DNA from 4 places in the Paenibacillus favisporus genome. Region 2 is predicted to be linked to each of the others. Evidence: riboswitches for the same ligand, from Rfam matches in the RefSeq annotation. Region 2 holds a riboswitch; each other region holds the start of a gene.
What was found. Region 2 has a riboswitch for cyclic di-AMP ahead of ABID47_RS27190 (TrkH family potassium uptake protein). Riboswitches for the same ligand answer to the same signal wherever they lie in the genome.
Positions count from the first base shown of each region.

Region 1: linked by a shared signal. The riboswitch ahead of ABID47_RS04500 (3D domain-containing protein) and the one ahead of ABID47_RS27190 (TrkH family potassium uptake protein) in region 2 are both predicted to bind cyclic di-AMP.
Region 3: linked by a shared signal. The riboswitch ahead of ABID47_RS33390 (C40 family peptidase) and the one ahead of ABID47_RS27190 (TrkH family potassium uptake protein) in region 2 are both predicted to bind cyclic di-AMP.
Region 4: linked by a shared signal. The riboswitch ahead of ABID47_RS29545 (hypothetical protein) and the one ahead of ABID47_RS27190 (TrkH family potassium uptake protein) in region 2 are both predicted to bind cyclic di-AMP.

Region 1 covers NZ_JBEPLV010000001.1:936,473-941,366, forward strand. Annotated here, with positions in the region: gene ABID47_RS04490 (amino acid ABC transporter permease) at 1-561, shown strand, start outside; gene ABID47_RS04495 (amino acid ABC transporter ATP-binding protein) at 548-1,270, shown strand; cyclic di-AMP (ydaO/yuaA leader) riboswitch at 1,509-1,661, shown strand; gene ABID47_RS04500 (3D domain-containing protein) at 1,665-2,324, shown strand; gene ABID47_RS04505 (polysaccharide deacetylase family protein) at 2,397-3,251, opposite strand; gene ABID47_RS04510 (NADH:flavin oxidoreductase/NADH oxidase) at 3,523-4,545, shown strand; gene ABID47_RS04515 (PspA/IM30 family protein) at 4,790-4,894, shown strand, end outside.
Region 2 covers NZ_JBEPLV010000007.1:187,326-192,219, forward strand. Annotated here, with positions in the region: gene ABID47_RS27185 (potassium channel family protein) at 1-447, opposite strand, end outside; gene ABID47_RS27190 (TrkH family potassium uptake protein) at 536-1,876, opposite strand; cyclic di-AMP (ydaO/yuaA leader) riboswitch at 1,944-2,090, opposite strand; gene ABID47_RS27195 (CPBP family intramembrane glutamic endopeptidase) at 2,349-4,043, shown strand; gene uvrC (excinuclease ABC subunit UvrC) at 4,012-4,894, opposite strand, start outside.
Region 3 covers NZ_JBEPLV010000013.1:13,310-18,203, reverse strand. Annotated here, with positions in the region: gene ABID47_RS33395 (C40 family peptidase) at 1-263, shown strand, start outside; cyclic di-AMP (ydaO/yuaA leader) riboswitch at 641-780, shown strand; gene ABID47_RS33390 (C40 family peptidase) at 784-1,275, shown strand; gene ABID47_RS33385 (GNAT family N-acetyltransferase) at 1,497-1,985, shown strand; gene ABID47_RS33380 (c-type cytochrome) at 2,150-2,509, shown strand; gene ABID47_RS33375 (4a-hydroxytetrahydrobiopterin dehydratase) at 2,593-2,898, opposite strand; gene ABID47_RS33370 (hypothetical protein) at 3,085-3,378, opposite strand; gene motA (flagellar motor stator protein MotA) at 3,724-4,524, shown strand; gene motB (flagellar motor protein MotB) at 4,508-4,894, shown strand, end outside.
Region 4 covers NZ_JBEPLV010000008.1:184,456-189,349, reverse strand. Annotated here, with positions in the region: gene kdpA (potassium-transporting ATPase subunit KdpA) at 1-853, opposite strand, end outside; gene kdpF (K(+)-transporting ATPase subunit F) at 923-1,000, opposite strand; gene ABID47_RS29545 (hypothetical protein) at 1,142-1,531, opposite strand; cyclic di-AMP (ydaO/yuaA leader) riboswitch at 1,669-1,841, opposite strand; cyclic di-AMP (ydaO/yuaA leader) riboswitch at 1,964-2,174, opposite strand; gene ABID47_RS29540 (glutathione peroxidase) at 2,484-2,978, shown strand; tRNA gene ABID47_RS29535 (tRNA-Leu) at 3,124-3,206, opposite strand; gene ABID47_RS29530 (urease accessory protein UreF) at 3,458-4,117, shown strand; gene ABID47_RS29525 (helix-turn-helix domain-containing protein) at 4,207-4,563, opposite strand; gene ABID47_RS29520 (nitrogen regulation protein NR(II)) at 4,812-4,894, shown strand, end outside.

The DNA.
Region 1 (4,894 bases), on a different contig from region 2:
GTGCTGGGCATTATTATATCCTTGCTGCGGATGTCCCGCTTGTGGCTGCCGAAGCTGATCGGTTCGGTATGGGTGGAAGTTCTCCGCGGTACCCCGATGGTTGTTCAGCTGTTTATTATTCACTACGGTCTCGTGGCCTTCGGGGTCAAATTTACGCCAATCGAGTCCGGTGCAATTACGTTGTCCATTAACAGCTCCGCGTACCTTGCGGAAGTGTTCCGTGCCGGAATCCAGGGGGTGGACCGGGGCCAGTCGGAAGCGGCCCGTTCCCTCGGAATGACGCGCAGTATGACGATGCGGTACATCGTGCTGCCCCAAGCTGTAAAAAGCGTGCTGCCGGCCATCGGCAATGAGTTTATTACGATTATCAAGGAATCATCCATCGTATCGTTTATCGGCGTCACCGACTTGATGTACCAGTCGGGGGCTATCCAAGGAATTACGTATGATTACCTCAGTCCGCTGCTGGTCATTGCAGCCATCTACTTCATTATGACGTTTACCTTGTCCAAGCTGCTGGGGGCATTTGAAAGGAGGCTGAATACCGATGATCAGCGTTAAAGATTTGCGCAAATCGTTCGGCAAGCTGGAGATTCTGAAAGGGATCGACATCGACATCGCCAAAGGCGAGGTCGTCGTCGTGATCGGCCCCAGCGGCTCGGGAAAAAGTACCTTTCTCCGCTGTTTGAATCTGCTCGAAACCCCGACAGGGGGACAGATCACGTTTGAAGGCGAGCCGATTACGGACAAACGCCATAACATCAATGCCACACGCGAAAAAATGGGCATGGTGTTCCAGCATTTTAACCTGTTCCCGCATAAATCGGTGCTGCAGAACCTCATGCTGGCGCCGGTTAAGGTGAAAAAGCAGCCGCCGGCCGAGGCGGAACGGATTGCCCTTGACCTGCTGCGCACGGTCGGATTATCCGACAAGAAGGATGCGTATCCGTCCCAGCTGTCAGGCGGACAGAAGCAGCGGATCGCCATCGCACGGGCGCTGGCCATGCAGCCCCACGTCATGCTCTTTGACGAGCCGACTTCGGCGCTGGACCCGGAAATGGTCGGCGAAGTGCTGGAGGTCATGAAGAAGCTCGCGGAGGGCGGCATGACGATGGTAATCGTAACGCATGAAATGGGGTTTGCCCGGGAAGTCGGCGACCGGATCGTCTTTATGGACGGCGGACAAATCGTCGAGCAGGGGACGCCTGCAGAAGTGTTCGGTAACCCGCAAAACAGCCGTACGAAAGATTTTCTAAGCAAGGTCCTTTGACCAAGAGCCTGAATCTACAAATGATAAAGCCCTGGACGAGAATATTACTCATCCAGGGCTTTTTTTGTACCTTTTTATGAATAAATCGTTAAAATGAATGAAGATGTTGTAACTTTTTTGAAAGGAATTGAGCCGTTTCTCCCTTGCTTAAGTCAGCTAACAACTCTAAATAAAGCCTGATCATTCAAGGGTTTTGGATTGGTAACATTTTCATGCGCACAGGTTACAAAATTGTGATATATTTGTTGAGCCGAAACTTTTAAGGTAAAGTGCGGGGGATGTAATTTGTGTACATAGTACGCTTGGGGTGAATCGCACCAACAGGGCGTAGGGTTGTCTCCTCAATCCGAATCCGACAGCTAACTTCGCAGGCATCACGACTTAAGGAGGAACCATGAAAAGATTTAAAGGAATCAAGACACTTGCAGCCATCATCGGCATTTCTCTGGCGGTACAGACGGTACCCACGTTTGCGGACTCGGTCCATGTAGCGAAGGATGGAGACACCTTCTATACACTATCTAAACAATATGGCGTTAATTTGAATCAACTGATGAATGCAAATCCGAATGTACAAGCAACCAATATTTATCCGGGCCTGAAATTAAACGTTCCCGGAGCAAGCACAGCCAAGGCATTTGCCGCAGAGGACAGCGGCTCCATCATCACGGCCGCTTCCCTGAACGTCAACGGCGATGACAAAGTCGTGGAAGCATGGGGTAAAACCTTCGATTACTCCAAAACGCTGGACGTCCGAGCTACGGCATATTCTTCCTCAGCTAGCGAAAACGGCAAGTGGGGCGCAGTGGATTACTTCGGCAACCCGCTGAAGCTGGGTACGATCGCGGTTGACCCGTCCGTTATTCCATTGGGAACGAAAGTGCTCGTTACCGGTCACAGCTTCCCGGGCCTTCCGAAGAAAGCCTTCGTAGCGACAGCTAAGGATACCGGGAGCGCGATTAAGGGGAAACGCATCGACATTTTCGTACCGGGCAGCCCGGAAAGCGTCAGTGCCTTCGGATTCCAGGACGTTGAGCTGTACTTCATTAAATAGTTCAAGCTATTCATAACAACACGGAAAAACCGGCTTTTGTACGAAAGCCGGTTTTTTTGTACGCTCAGCGCGTTACTTGTCTTTTGGAACGTGAAGTAACCTCGGCAGCGTGACGAATGAATAGCCTTTATTTTTCAAGGTCCGAATAATGTCCGGAAGGGCATCGATCGTACCGCTGAGATTGGACGTGGTTCCGCCTCCCGCATGCTGAAGAATGATCGAGCCTTGCCCAACGGTGGACAGCACGTTGCGCTTGACCGCTTCCTTGCCGATTCCTTTCCAATCCAGCGAATCGACGTTCCAGTTTACGATTTTGTAGCCCTGCTGCTTGGCCCAGCGCAGTTGGCGTTCCGTGATGTCTCCATAAGGCGGCCTGATCAGCTTGGGCTTATAGCCGACGATGCCGTAAAGCGTGTTCTCCGTCCGCTTAATCTCGGCTACATATTCGTCCATCTCCAATTTGTGAAACACGGGATGATTATAGGAGTGGTTTCCGATCACATGTCCTTCACGGACGATGCGCTCGACCAGCTCGGGATGCTTCTTCGCCCGGCTGCCCATCACAAAAAAGGTGGCTTTAATATGATGGGCTTTGAGCACATCCAGGATCTGAGGAGTAAACCTGGGATCCGGCACGTCATCAAAGGTTAGGGCCACCTCTTTGACGCGCGGACCGTGAATTTTGAACGTTTCGGGATATTTTTTGATCAGCTGGCCGAGCGTGAGAATCTGCTGTTCCTTCCGCTTTTCTTTCGCCTCCCGGCTGCTGGTTTCCCGTGCAGGTTCGGAACCTGACGGATGTTCCGGGGGTTCACCGCCTTGAGCGGCGGCGGCCGGCCACCCGGACTGCCAAGGACAGATCAACATCAAGATCAGCATCAAGATCAGCAGGGAAGACAGCAATGTGCATAACAGCTTCTTTTTCATCCGTCTCGACTCCTTTCCACCGCGGACAAACAGCGAAAACATGATTATCCTTGTTATGTCCATAAGTTGATGCAATTATGTTGCTTTAAATCAGATGCTGGGCCACATTTTCATATCGTTCGGCAAAGCGTGTATAATAGAACTGATGGATTACGGTCGCTGCACATTGGCCGTAACCGCGAGGTATGGACAATGAGCGGCGGCGCTGCAATCATATAACCGTGTTGTCATATAGGCTTAATCACATACAACATAAAGGAGACACGAAGCAATGGCAGATCTATTTACACCTTATGTACTTAAAGGATTATCTCTGAAAAACCGGATTGTTATGCCTCCGATGTGCCAATATTCGGTACAGGCTGAGGACGGGATCCCTAACAATTGGCATTATGTCCATTATGTATCCCGCGCAGTCGGCGGAGCCGGATTGATTATCGTAGAGATGACGGGGGTTCACCCGGATGGACGGATTACGAACCGGGATACGGGAATATGGGATGACGGGCAGATCCCTGCTTACCGCAAAATCGTCGACGAAGTGCACGCCTATGGCGCAAGGATCGGCATCCAGCTGGGCCATGCCGGCCGCAAGGCGGAAGACGCGAACCCGCCTGTAGCTCCATCGGCCATCCGTTTTGACGAGAAATATAAAATTCCGAGAGCTTTGTCCACCGAAGAGGTCCAGAGTCTGGTTACCGCCTATGGGGAAGCGGCCCGGCGCGCGGTGGAAGCCGGCTTTGATACCGTGGAGATACACGGCGCTCACGGCTATTTAATCCATCAGTTCCATTCTCCGCTGACCAACCGAAGAGACGATGCGTATGGAAAAGACCTGGCTTTGTTCGGAGAAGAAGTCGTGAAAGCCGTCAAGAAGGCGGTCCCTGAAGACATGCCTGTTCTGATGAGAGTGTCAGCCAAGGAGTACGTGGACGGCGGTTATGACGTCGATTACTGCGCGGAAATCTGCCAACGATACCGGGATGCGGGCGTGGACGTATTCCATATTTCCTCCGGCGGTGAAGGTCATATCGGATCGAACGGCGGACCGAAGGCCGGCTCGGGGTACCAGGTGGAATTGGCGGAGCAAATGAAGGCAAAGCTGGATGTGCCGGTAATTGCTGTCGGCCGCTTGGAAAATTACGAGGAAGCGCAGCAGGTGGTGCTGGGAGGAAAGGCGGATCTGGTCGCAGTCGGCAGAGGCATGCTGAAGGATCCTTACTGGGCACTCCATGCGGCTCAAGAGCTGAACGGAGAACAGAAGATCCCGAAACAGTACTTGCGCGCTTTTTAACGGGGCATTGTGGAAATGAAGCTAATCAAACATTCACAACAAAACGCTGGAGTCAGATCGGTCGGATCGGCTCCCGCGTTTTTTAAACGGTAAACATAGCCTTGAATGAAGGCTCGTTGCTGCTATATTATGGAAGATGAACAAACCCGAAAAAAATTTTGGCGATTTTTGAAACGGTCCTAAAACTGCTGCGTAAAAGAGTATCAAGAAGAACACATTAACCTTTCAGGAGGAACAAGAAACCATGGCTATTTTCAAAAGACTGCGCGATTTAACAATGTCCAATATTAATGCGATTATCGATAAGGCAGAAGACCCGATCAAGATGACGGACCAATACATCCGTGAT
Region 2 (4,894 bases):
GCTGTATTCTTTGGACAGCTCAATGTAATCCAGCAAATTCGGCGTCACGAGCTGATGCGCCACCCGGATGCCCATATCCCGCTCCGGGAAGATCACCCGGTCCACGCCCAGTTTGGACAAGGCTTTGCCGTGCAGCATGGAGATGGCCTTCGCCACCACGGTCTGAACGCCGAGCTCCTTCAGCAGGATTGCGGCAAGGATGCTCATCTGGATATCGTCCCCGATCGCCACGATCCCGCAGTCAAAGTTACGGATTCCCAGCGATTTAAGAACCTCCTCATCGGTTGCATCCGCCACTACGGCGTGAGTCAAATGCTCGCTCATGTCATTGACCACTTCTTCATTAATATCCACCCCAAGCACCTCGTAACCCAAATCCATAAGCTCCATGGCCAGGCTTGAGCCGAACCGCCCCAAACCGATGACGACAAACTGCTGTGTTTTCATTTCTCTCCAGATGCTCCTTATCCCTTAATGTTGATTTTATATATGATGACTTTGACAAAATGGAAACGTTGATTCATCCAAGCCACGGTTACCCGATAATGATTTTGCCTTCGGGATGGCGGTACAGCTCCTTGCCCTTCTTCGGACCGAGCGCATAGGCAAAGGTCAGGGGTCCAAGGCGCCCGGCAAACATCGTCACACAGATCAGGATTTTCCCGATCAAGGACAAATGCGGCGTCAGCCCGAGCGATAATCCTACGGTGCCGAAAGCCGAAGTCGTCTCGTACAGGATCATCAAGAAGCTGCTGTCTTCCGTCGTAGACAGAACCATGGATACGCCGACCACCAGGAACAAGGCCAGGAAGGTAATGGTCAGCGCTTTGAAAATCCGCTCCTGGGCCAAACGGTAACGGTACAGGACGATATCGTCGCGGCCGCGGATCATCGCAATCACCGCACCGACGAGAATGGTGAACGTCGTAGTCTTGATTCCGCCCCCCGTGGAGCCCGGCGAAGCGCCGATAAACATCAGGATGATCGTAAAAAATTGCGACGCCTGGCGCATACTTGCCAGGTCCAGCGTATTCGCCCCGGCCGTCCGCGGCGTAACCGACTGGAACAGTGAGGCGAGAATTTTGCCGCCCCAGTTCAGGGAACCGAGCGTTTTGGGATTCGTGAATTCAAAGATAAAGATGACGACCGCTCCGATCACGATCAGGGCGCCGGTCATGGACAATACCACTTTCGTATGAAGTGACAGCTTCCGGTTTACCCGGTAATCTACCAGGTCGGACATGACGATAAAACCGATACCGCCGGATACGATCAGAAACATCACGACAAAATTGACGAGCGGGTCGTATACAAATCCCGTCAGGCTGTTAAAATGGCCGAACAGGTCGAATCCCGCATTATTGAACATGGACACACCATGAAATATTCCAAAATAGATTGCTTTTCCAAGAGGCATATCGAACGACCACCGGATGGCCAGCAGCAGCGCTCCGCAGCCTTCGATCGCCAACGAAAAAAATATGACTTTCCGGATCAGACGGACGATGCCTTCCATCGTATTCTGATTCATCGCTTCCTGCAGCAGGAGCCGGTCCCGAAGTGAAATCCGGCGCTTGAAAGCCAGGGCGACCAGGGTGGCCATCGTCATAAAGCCGAGTCCCCCGACTTGAATCAGCAGCATGATGACCACCTGGCCGAACGTGCTGAAGTATAGCCCCGTATCTTTGACAACCAAACCGGTCACGCAGGTCGCCGAGGTTGCCGTAAACAAGGCATCAATAAAACTCAGCGGCTTTCCCGTCGTGTTCGAAATCGGCAAGGTGAGCAGTATGGCTCCGATCAAAATAATGGCCGCAAAACCCAGAGTTAATATTTGCGGAGGGGCCAGCCGGAACCACTTCCATTTACCAATCAATACATTCACCTCTTTAAAAAAGTCAAAAGAAAAAAAGCATCGGAAATCCAATGCCTTTCGGTTTGGCTCCTGCATGCACGACGCCTACGAGGTTAGCTGACGGATTCGGGCATGCACAGGTTGCCCTATTCGCGGACGACAAAACCGCCCAACGAAATTCACCCCAAAAAAATGGTTCCCCCGTTTTCAATGAGAAATTCGGCGTTCTTATTCATTTGCATCAAAATTATAATCTTTATTGTGGGACATCACAAAGGCCTTTTTCTGATGAATTGGTTGGAAAACAGCCTGATTCGCAATGCAAGTGGACACGGCCTGCGGTTATCTTCTCTTTTCGATGGCTTTCCTTGATTTTCATCGTTTTTTCACCACTATTTTCAGGGTATACTGGTTTTGGGCGAATCTTCTATGTTATGTTTACCGTACTGTATTGGGGGGAATGGTATCTTTATCACATTCAAGGGGGGATTTCATGGACCGGTTAAACCAGCCGCTGGAAATCAGGGCCAATTATAAATGGCTGGGCATTTTGGGAGTCATCGGCCTTATTTTATTCTTTTTCGTACAAGTGTTTCCGCAGACGAGCTCGGAGACGCTGGAGGGGCAAACGACCAAGGTCATCAGCAAATCGGAGGCGGAAGCAGCCGCCAAAGCGTTTGCCTCGGACCGGTTGAATATTCAAACAGGCATTGCAGATAAGCCGCTTGTCACGTACCAGTCGGAATCGGACCTTTATGGTTATTTATCCAGAGAGAAGCTTCTTACCGAATATAACAAGAAATACGAACCGAAGTATCCTTATGACGTGTTCCGGGTCCGGCTGCCCGAGTCGAGCGATCAGGGATATGTCAATGTAGACGTACATATGAACACGGGCAAGGTCGTCGGGTTCTCCATCACGCCTCCGTATTCCAAGTATGCGGCCGCGATGGCCGAAACGAACGAAACGATGCGCAAGCAGAAACTGAGAATTGTCGAAGGAAACATGACGCTGGAGGATAAAGAGGAAATCGCCTCGTCCTGGCTGCAGAAGCTGGGCTACAACACAAGCTCCTTGAAAGTATCGAGCGGCAAGGATGAGCCCGGATTGATCTATACCGACTCCTCCTCGCAAATTGGAGAATCGCAGCTGGAATTCAAGTTTGCTTTTGAGGATGGGGAGCTTCACTCCTTTCTCCCTGGATTTTCGGTCCCATCCGCTCATACGGCTTATGTAGAGAAGCAGACCAATAGCGCCACAATGCTGACCATGCTGGGATATGGACTGTTTACGATCGTGCTCGGCATTCTCGCCATCATTTACAGTGCGCTGACGCGGCGGTACACATCCTTTGCCCGCGGGCTGTTTTTATCCTTGTTTTATTTTGTTGTCTCATTGCTGACGACTTATAACATGCTGCCGGTGCTGGAAGCGGAAGGCTTCTCCCAGTTCGGGCTGATCGTGGCCATGGTCGTTCAGGTGATCCTGAGCATAGCGATGACGGTGCTCCTGTATTTCTCCCTGGTCGGCGGGGACGGACTATGGCGCAAAGCCGGTTACAACGCCTGGGCCCGCGCCAAAGAGCCAGGATACGGGCGTTACGTGCTCCACAGCATGTTCACCGGGTATTTGTGGGCATTTATCCTAATGGGGGCGCAGTCGGTGATCTATCTCGTCCTGGACCGGACGATCCACAGCTGGTCCACGACGGACGCCTCGCAGTCCCCGTATAACATGCTGTACCCGTGGATGCTGCCGATCATGGCCTGGATGGCCGGCATCTCCGAAGAGGCCGTGTACCGCCTGTTCGGCATTCCGATGCTGAAGAAAATCGTAAGGAACACATTTGTCGCCTGCGTCATTCCGACGCTGATTTGGGCCTTCGGCCATACGCTGTACCCGATCTACCCGATATACACCCGGCCGATCGAGCTCCTGTTCATCGGTCTCCTGTTCTGCTTGATCTTCCTGCGTCACGGCTACATCGCGGTCATGTTCGCCCACGTCGTGTTCGACAGCATCCTGATGAGCTTCAGCTTGTTCAGCATGGGGGATCTGACGAACATTTTGGCGGGCGTGGTCACCTGCGTCATGCCGTTTATCGTCGCCTGGGTCATTTACCTGTTTTACGGCAAAAAGAAGGAGAAGCCGTATGCTACGACTCCTCCTCCTGAAGGGCTGCTATAATTTGTCCGGCGAGCTTATCGCCGATCGAGAGAGGCCGGAAGTCTTCAATCCGGGCCTCTTTTATTTTTTTGAGCGAGCCAAAATGCTTCAGCAGCAGCTTGCGCCGCTTCTCGCCGATGCCTGGGATGGCGTCGAGCTTGGATGCCACCATCGACTTGCCGCGCTGCTCGCGGTGGAAGGTGATGGCGAACCGGTGCACCTCATCCTGGATGCGCTGGAGCAGGTAGAACTCCTGGCTGTCGCGCGGCAGCGAAATCGGCTCGGGCGGATCGCCCACCATCAGCTGCGCGGTCCGGTGCTTGACGTCCTTGACCAGACCGCATACCGGGATGAACAGGCCCAGCTCGTTCTGCAGCACGTCGATTGCGGCGGAAATTTGGCCTTTGCCGCCGTCCACGACAATCAGGTCAGGCAGCTCCAAATTTTCCTTGAGCACGCGCTCGTAGCGTCTGCGGACGACCTCCCGCATCGTATCGTAATCGTCCGGTCCCTGAACCGAACGGATTTTGTACTTCCGGTATTCCTTTTTGTCGGGCTTACCGTCGATAAACACGACCATCGCCGATACCGGATTCGTTCCCTGGATGTTGGAGTTGTCAAACGCCTCGATCCGGTGCAGCGACTCAATGCCAATATACTGGCCGAGGTTCGCGGCAGCCTTAGACGTCCGCTCCTCATCCCGTTCAATCAGGCGGAACTTCTCGTCCAGTGAGACCTTGGCATTCTCTTCCGCCATGGCCACGAGCTGGCGCTTCGTTCCCCGCTGGGGCACCAGCACCTTGATGCCGAGCCATTCCTGCAGGGATGCAGCGCCGCCGCCGGCATCGATCGATTCCCCGGCATCCTCTGGC
Region 3 (4,894 bases), on a different contig from region 2:
CGCGTGTATCCGCTGCGCAGTATAAAACAGGTACCGCTGTTTCCAAAAGCCAGCTGAGAGCAGGAGACCTGGTTTTCTTTAATACCCTAGGCGCAGGCGTTTCCCATGTCGGCATTTACATCGGCAACGGAAAATTCGCACACGCGTCCTCTTCGAAAGGCGTTACCATCAGCAAACTGAGCCAAAGCTACTACGCCAACCGCTACGTTGGCGCCAAACGGGTCATGAGTACGGCCAAATACCAAGCTGCGGTTTACAATTGATTATCTCTCGAAAACAATGCATATCCAGAACAACCCGCGCCGCTGATTTTTGCCGAAATCGCCCCGCGGGTTTGTTGTTACTTATTAGACGTAAGAACCACCGAAAAGGTAACAGCATTTCAAAAAATTTTTTTAAACGAGTAAATCCACGGTTTTCTCCTGTTTTTTCCACCCTTGTCATTTCTTTTACCCACTCGGCCAACAAATAAACATCATTTCCTATAAATTTTCCTACAAATCTTCTTTTTCTGTTAGAAACAATTGCCAAAGTCCGATTCCTTTGTTACAATAGTCCCAGCGATAGTAACAACTTTGTAATCTTTACCTGACACAAAGTTGCGAACGAATAAGAAGTAGCAGGGAATTATACATAGTGTAAAAAGTTCATGCCGAATTTCCTCACACTAAGGAAAGCGGGGGAACCAGTTATGGGTGAATTGATCTTGCTTCAGAGGGATCATAGGGGGCCTTCTACCGAATCCTTAAGCTAACCTCGCAGGCGCCGGAAGGGGTATTTTACTTGAAGAAGAAGCTTGCAGCAGCAGTCATGAGTTTCGCCATCGTGCTCACGGTCGGCACAGGAAGCGCTTTCGCGGATTCCAAGATGGATAAAGTGATTGACAGTGCGATCGGAACCAAGTACAGAACGGGCGGAACCACAACAAACGGATTTGACTGCTCGGGATTTACAATGTACGTATTTGATCAATTGGGCATCGATCTGCCCCATCAGTCTGGTTCCCAGTTCAGCATGGGTTCGGCCGTATCCCGCAGTGATCTGAGAGCAGGCGACCTGGTATTCTTTAATACATCGGGAGCCGGAGTATCCCATGTCGGAATTTACGTCGGCGACGGAAAATTCGCACATGCCTCCACTTCTCGCGGTGTGATCATCAGCTCTCTGAGCGACAGCTACTACGTCAACCGCTACGTTGGCGCCAAACGAATCATGAGTACGGATAAATACAAAACCGCCGCCGTCGATTCCGAGGACGTAGATGACGTCCAGTAATGCAGGTAAAGCAAGGGTACGAGATCCCGTAGAATGAGATTTTTGCCGAAATCTCCTTTTGCGGGATTTTTTGCGGACAGAAATGGGTAACCCTTCCATTCCCGCCCGCTACTCCTCATTTACCCCTCTATTCCGAAATTAAACAGATATCTGGGACAATCCGGAATATTTTTTCTCTAATGTTCAAATCCTACAGGGAGGTCTGGAAGGGAGATCTGCACATGAACCTCCAACATGAGAGCTTCATGATCGTCCCGATGACGCGGGAGGATGCTGAGACCGTCTGCGGCTGGGTGTACGAACCTCCATACGATTTATACGGCTGGCTGCCGTGGGATCAGATGGAGGCGCTTGGCGTTGAATTTGGTGATCCTGAGGTGAGGCAAAGCCAATATGTGTCCGTCCTGGATGCTGAACATACCCTGTGCGGGTTCGCGCAGTTCTTTCCCTTGGCAGGCGTGACCCGGCTTGGTGTTGGCATGCGGCCTGATTTATGCGGCCAGGGGCTGGGTAAGAGCTTTATGCAGGCTGTGGTCGGTGCAGCCCGTGATAAACGGCCAGGGGACGAAATCGACCTTGAAGTGCATACATGGAATAAGCGGGCCATCCGGGCTTACGGGAAGTCGGGGTTTGTCATCGCTGATACCTACCCCAAGCTGACCCCAGAAGGTGAACAGCTGTTTCACTGTATGGTCTATGAAGGGATCTAACTTGAAAACTCCATCATCATAAAAATGGTACAAATTTGTGTATTTTTGGTGGCCCCAAGTTTGGATTCGTTTGCTTTTTTGACACAAACTATTTGATGTGATGGCTTGTTCCGTTATAATGAAGGAATGAAGAATGACAGTTTACATAGAAAGGACGAAAACGGATGCAAAAATGGATCATGAGCGGTGTATTAACGATCGCAGTGGTTATGGCAATTGTGCTCATGTTTACGCTTCCAGGCAAAGAGCAGGTGGCGGAAGAAGAGAAGCCGACCATGCCGGAAGTCACGATGGACGCCGCAGCGGCCGAAGCTGTGGTTAAAGACCAAGGCTGCATTAGCTGTCACGGGGATCAGCTTCAGGGTGCCGTAGGCCCGAACCTTCAAAAGATCGGAAGCCAACTGTCCGCTGAAGAGATTTACACCATTATCACTAAAGGTAAGGGCGGCATGCCATCCTTTAAAGACAAGTTGAAAGCTGAAGAGATCGCCAATGTGGCCCAGTGGTTGGCTGAGAAGAAATAACGGTTGTAATGCATACAGAAACACGCTTTGGAAGAACGGGACGTTCATCGCAAAGCGTGTTTTTATTTGCTGCATTATTCTCGTTACCTTTTTTCGCCGGAACGCATTTTTTCGAACAGTTCGTTAAATTGGTGGGCCTCCTTAACATCCAGGGACGTAATCCCGCCCTCATCCCATGAAGTCAAACGCAGCGTCACATTTTTATAATCAATCGTAATAAAGGGGTGGTGGCCAAAAGCCTCTGAAATGGCCGCAACCTCATCCACAAAGGAAATGCCCTTCATGAAATTGGAGAAAACGTATTTGCGCACGATCCAGCGGCCCTCTTCAAGCTCCCAGCCTTCCAGCTTAGACAAATGCGTTTCTACTTCTTCTTGCGTATATACCATTCTTCCGTTCCTCCCTGAAACCTAACATCCCCGAGGTTCACCAGGATGTGTCATTAATGTATGCTCGGGCGAAAAACCTTTACCCATTGTATTCATCCCTGAATGTAATCATGCTTCTCCAAGGAGAGTACATACGAATAATATCTTACCATGGACGGGTTTATAAAATCCATCCGGCCCCAGGGACTATATCAGTGAGACTACGGTCAGCTCCTCGTCGCCGATCAAGAGGTTGATCCGGTGATGGTCCTTGTCATACATCACGACACCGCTTCCAACAGTGATGACAGGTTCGGCTCCCAGCGCATAGAACAAATCCTCCGCCAGCGCCTCATGCACCTCACGTTTCTCTTCGATACCCAGCTGCATCCAATCCTGCTCCGCCATTTCAAAAAATAAATAACTGTCCGGAATTTCCCCGACAGCTGCCGTCAAATCGGTCAATATGCCGTCATAGTCACGACCATGCTTAACACCCATGCCATTCCCTCCATATCGAAGTTTAGTTACTCATACGATCTATAAGCGATTATTGTGAATGGTGAACGCCCTGCTCCATGCGCCCCTGGGTCGGGGCATCAAGTGGGCCATTCGTCACCCGTTTGTGCTGTGATTATTCCCTGCAGGGTATGCTGCTTAGGCTTGATTTTGTAGGACAGATGAACCTTGTCATTTCATTATACCGGAAAATATCCCTTAAAAAAAAAGAGAATGGTGTCGATAAATAATATAAACCGTTTTTTGTGAAAGCGACCATGTTGCAAGGATGTAAACGCGGTCGATTCCGAAAGGATTCAATTCTATTTCTCATGGATGAGGTGTGCAATGGAAATTTCAACGATTGTTGGCCTGATACTCGGTGTGGTTGCAGTCCTAGTCGGCATGGTGCTGAAGGGCGCCCCGATCGTCAGCCTGCTGACGCCCGCCGCTTATGTCATTATTCTCGCCGGAACCGCCGCTACGCTGTTTATCGGCTTTCCGATGTCTGAGGTCAAAAAGTTCCCGAAGCTGTTAAAAATGACCTTCGTCAAACAAAAACTCATGCAGCGTCAAGAGCTCATCACCCTGTTCATGGAGTGGGCCTCCATCACCCGCCGAGAAGGCCTCCTCGCTCTGGAGACCAAGGTCGAAGAAATCGACGACGCCTTCCTGCGCAACGGTATGCGCATGATTATCGACGGTAACGACCAGGAGTTCGTCCGCGACGTCTTGATGGAAGATATTGCGGCGACGGAAGAGCGTCACCGTGCAGGTGCCCTGCTCTTCTCCCAAGCCGGTATGTATGCTCCTTCCCTCGGGGTGCTTGGTGCCGTCGTCGGCCTGATCGCCGCCCTGACCAAGATGGAGAATATGGCCGAGCTGGCCCACGCGATTGGCGCGGCCTTTATTGCGACACTGCTCGGTATTTTTACCGGTTATGTCCTGTGGCACCCGATCGCCAATAAGCTGAAACGCCTGTCCAAAAAAGAAGTGGAGCTCAAGCTCATGATGGTGGAAGGACTGCTGTCGATTCAATCCGGCGTATCCACCATTGCGATCAGCCAGAAGCTCTCCGTCTTCTTAACCCCTTCCGAGCGCGCTCAAATGAATGAGAAGGAGGATGGTTCAGGTGGCCAAGAAGACTAGACATGAACCGCATGAGGAGCATGCCGACGAATCCTGGCTTCTCCCCTATGCCGACCTGCTGACACTGCTGCTGGCCCTGTTTATCGTGCTCTATTCCATGAGCGCCACGGACGCCAAGAAATTTGAGGAAATGAGCCAGGCCTTCAACAATGCCCTCAGCACCGGAAACGGCGTGCTCAATTTCAGGTCGAATTTGCCGATGGATAAAAATATGGACCAGGGCAAAAAAGACTCCCAAGAGAGCATCGTCACGAATAACAATGACAAGAAACAGAAAGCCCAGCTGGCCAAGCAGGAACAGGAAGACCTGGAGAAGCTGAAGCAGCAGCTGGATCAATATATCAAAACGAACGGCCTGACGAACCAGCTG
Region 4 (4,894 bases), on a different contig from region 2:
TGAAAATCATCCAGCCCTGCTTCTTGTTCCGGGCGAACCGTCCGAACGTGTAAGGCAGTGACGCTGAAATCGTCCACATGCTGAGAATTTCGATCACGTTGGTCAGCGGGCTCGGGTTCTCGAACGGATGGGCCGAGTTGACGCCGAAGAAACCTCCCCCGTTCGTTCCGAGGTGTTTGATCGATTCCAGCGAGGCTACAGGACCCAGCGGAATCTGCTGCACGCCGCCTCCCAGCGTTTGCACGGCCCGCATCGGCTCCAGCGTCTGCGGCACCTTGAGTCCGACCAGCACCAGGGTCACGATGAGGGCGAGCGGCACGAACAGGCGGACATGCGCCTTGATAAAATCCTCGAAGAAGTTCCCGAGTCCCTCACCCCTGCGGGTGATGCCGCGCATAAAAGCAATCGCGATAGCCAGGCCCGAGGCGGCCGAGGTGAACATCATCATCGTGATGACGATCATTTGGCCAAAATAAGACATGCCGCTCTCCCCGCTGTAATGCTGGAGGTTCGTGTTCGTCATAAAGCTGATGACTGTGTTGAAGGACAGGCTCGCCTCCATATTGCCGATTCCGCTCGGGTTACCCGGTAGGGCGCCCATCGTTCTGAGCAATATATAGCTGATCGCTACCAGAAAGATATTGGTTGCGATCATGCTGAGCGCGTACTTTTTCCAATTCATGCTGCCCCGCTGCTTCAGCCCGATGATCCGGTATAGAACTCTTTCCACGCCGCCGAAGATCCGGTCCGTCCGGTTCGGTTCATTGGAGAACATATGATATACGTAAGTGCCTACCGGCTTCACGAGCAGCAGGAGCACGAAAATCACGATACAAATTTGCAAAATATCCAAGGCTGGCTTCCCCCTCTTACGAGCATGTTCTGCTTTGGCCCCTTGAGGCTTACAGATTTAAAATACCGGTCAAAATTTTTCCGGATGGATCAAGGCGTAAACCAAATAGATAAAGACAAGCACGGCGAATGCCCCAACGACAATCATTGGTCTTTGCCCCCTTCTTCCACCACTCGGCCGCACCAATGAAGAAATAACAAGAACACGCCATAGGTGGCAGCAAGTGCAAGTATCATATATACATCCATCATCGTTTCCGGTCTCTCCTTTGCGTGGTTATAATCATCTTTATTTCAGTAAAAATCCGACTTCGCCGTTTAAGGTATAAATGATGTGATCGGCACCAAGCCCCCGGTAAATGCCGGGTGAGCTGCCCCTCTGCGTAATGACATATACCGGTTCCGACGTCCAGGGACGGCAGATTTGCAAATAGCGGCAGGTCAGGTTGAGGCTGCTTTCAAACAGAAAGATTTTGCCGACCTCCATTTCGGGCACCACCCAATCCTCCGCGTGATTCGTATTCAGCCGGATGATCCGCTGCACCCCCATTTTTCTCAAGAGGCGTTCCTCCTGAGCACTGTTGGTCAGAACGGCAAAGGGCCTTTTCCAATACATCAGCAGCTTGATAAAATTGCGTCCCGCCTCATTCGGCGCGGTCACAATAACGACGTTGTCCATTTCAAATGCTCCTCCTGTGCGGCAGCAGCGAATACGCAAAAGAAGCCGCAGGGAAAGAAGGACCTTTCCCGCGGCTTCTTGAATGTGGACGAATATGAGTAGGATCGTCCTATATTCAAAATGCGCACGACAAGTGCTGCCTCTCCCGTTACGCTGACGAGGTTAGCTGTCGGATTCGGGCGTGAGAGTCGCCCTACCTCCCGGTACTTACCGTACCAGAAAGATTCACCCCGGCGGCTTCCATTCCAGGCGGCCGCTGTGGTTCCCCCGCTCCCGGCCGTTTCCGGCCGAAATTAAGCGTTATTGATAAGTGTATGTGATTGTGATGAATGCTCACTTTCGTTCCAATTAGCTAAAAAAGGGTAAAAAAAACACAGAGGTCAGCTGATCCCCCTGTGATCCGAAAGTTTATTCGGGTCGCAAGTTTCATCATTCCTCTCTCAAACGACGCTTACGAGGTTAGCTGACGGATTCGAGCGGTGAGAGTCGCTCTACCCGGCCGGATCCATGGCATCCGTAGCCGGGATTCACCCCTGCGGCTGGCAGCAGACCCCCGACTCTCACACCGGTTCGCTGCTCCATGGCACGCGTTTGGTTCCCCCGATTTCCGCGCTTTTTTGCGGAAACTCAGCGATTAGTAATGGAAACTGTATTGAATACGCTCTGAATCATACACCCGCTCCTTCCAAGCTGTAAAGGCAGTCTAAAAATCATGAACCGCGAATTTTGGAACATTCAGGCTCTTATTAGCGCTTACATTTTGGCTTTTTGACTTCTACCTCTTTTATGCTCCCGATTTGGCGCATTTATGGAAAACAGGACATTTGGGGACACTGGCTCGCAGGAATACCCGCATTGACATTAAAGTTCAATCGTTTAAAATTAAATTGCGTGCTTGGTAAATGCTTCGGCTGGATAATGATTCATAGCAGCAAAAAGGAGGAGGATGGCAGTGAGCGTCTATGATTTTCAAGTGAACACGCTGCGTGGTAAAGAGGTATCGTTAAAGGAATATGAAGGTGACGTGCTGCTGATCGTGAACACGGCCAGCAAATGCGGATTTACGCCGCAGTTTCGCGGGCTGCAGGAGCTGTACGACGAGTTCCGCGACCATCATTTTCAAATTCTCGGCTTTCCGAGCAACCAGTTTGCCAATCAGGAGCCGGGTACCAGCGAGGAGATCGGCGAATTCTGCCAGATGAATTACGGGGTCACGTTCCCGATGTTTGAGAAGATCGACGTCAAGGGCAGCAACGCCCATCCGCTGTTTCAATACCTCACACGGGAAGCGCCGGGCGTGCTAGGCTCGAAAGCGGTCAAGTGGAACTTTACCAAGTTCCTGGTCGATTCCAAGGGCAGGGTCATCAAGCGTTATGCTCCCAAAACAACGCCGGACAAAATCGAAAACGACATCCGCAAGCTGCTTGAGTCCCGAAAAAGCGAATAGGCAAGGCAGTCCCTCAATATACGCCACTTGCTTCGATCCGAATTCATTTGCTTTGCGGGGACCCCGAAATATACGAAAATGCAATATAAGCAAAAAAGAAGCTTCCCTGGATTTCTCCAAGGAAGCTTCTTTCTGTGTTCATAGATGCGGTAGAGAGGACTCGAACCTCCACGGGCGTACGCCCACTACCCCCTCAAGATAGCGTGTCTGCCATTCCACCACTACCGCATATCCAAAGTTCATTTAACGAACTTTTTTATTATACACAAAATCATCCGAATTGTAAAGGGAAATGCATTATAACATCACTTATGTAATATTATATAACATTAAAAAACAAAAAAACAGTGATTAAGTGCCCTGACATTGACAAATCACTATATTTATGTAATATTAACTTACAAATAATAGTGATCGAAGATTTCAAACTGCAATTCACGTCATATTTCTTATCATAAAATAATCTGGAGGTGACCGTGTTGAACGACAAAAGCACCAAACTGCTCGATTACGTGCAAACGCTGGATAACGACTTGTCGGTTGGAGGCTTCAGCCATGTGTTTGACCTCCAAACCCGAATTGCAGAAGGGCGTATCCAGAGCCAGGAAGAGCTGGAAGGGTTCATCCTTCATCCGATGATGAATCGCTTGGTCCGCCAAGACGGCGCGGCCATGCTGGCGATTTACGCAGCTGCCGACCAACGGGATATCCGTCAGATCGCCCGGATTGACCGGTACATCCTCGGAAGAATCGCTGCACATGAAAATGATGAAGCGGTGCGCCAACGGGGCAGAAGACTTTTGAAACTGGCCCAGGCCCTGTACCCCTGGCTCAATCTGAAGGTTCTTGACGAACTCGCGCAGAAGGAGCTGTCTCCCGTCTGCCTGGCCACGGCGCATGCCTATGTCAACTATCAGCTCGGATCCAGCCGCGACCACACCGTTTATGGCTATATGCAATCTGCGGTCTGCACATGCATCCAGCTCGCCGCCCGCTCGCTAAGCATTCCGCCTCACGACGCCAAAGCGTTGGCCGGCAAATGGACGGCTGAAATGGAGCGCGCATGGACAGCGGAGAAAGACTCCCTGCCCACAGACCTTGTCAATATCCAGGAGAACGACTCCCATATCGCCTCGTGACCTCTTTAACAACACCACAAAGGCACTCCGCTCTGCTCTGCCGCAGCGAAGTGCCTTTTCTGTTCCCATGTATGTACTTGACCTCCATCTTACTGATCGCGGGACTGGTTCTTCCGGTATTCCACAAACTTGATGTACTCCTTGATAAACTCCTTCTCGTGATCGGATAGCGGCATTTCGTTTAACTGCCTTCCGTTTTCCCACAAATAAGGATCCTGCTGCTCTTTCACCATATACGGCCCCGGTTCCTTGCCCAGAATCAGCCAGTCAAGGCTGACGCCGAAAAAGCTCGAAATTTCGATCAATTTATTGGTGCTCGGGGTGGACTTCCCCCTTTTCCAATCTCCGAAATTCCCCGTGCTGATATTAAGCTGCTCGCAAAACGACTTTTTGGTCATCCCCTTCTGCTTAATCAATGCCTCAATACGTCCGTAAATGGATTGCATAAAAAACCGCCTTCCAGTCATGTCGCAAAAAAAACGACGCATTTAAGTAATTTTATGCTTGCAATATGACGCAAAAACGTGTATAGTATTCTTTATATTAGGAATTTCCATACCTATGGCTCTTATTGTATCATTAGTCCCTTTTCTAATCCAACCGCCCTGCAATCATTCACTTCATATCTGACATTACCTTTCCAACGCGATTCGGGCCCGCTTATGACCAATACCAAGACAGGGAGCGACCGCTTTTGCACACACTCGACATTTCTTATCATGAATTGATCCATGCCATGAGGCAATGTATTGCCGTCGTAGATGCCGGAGGAGTTAT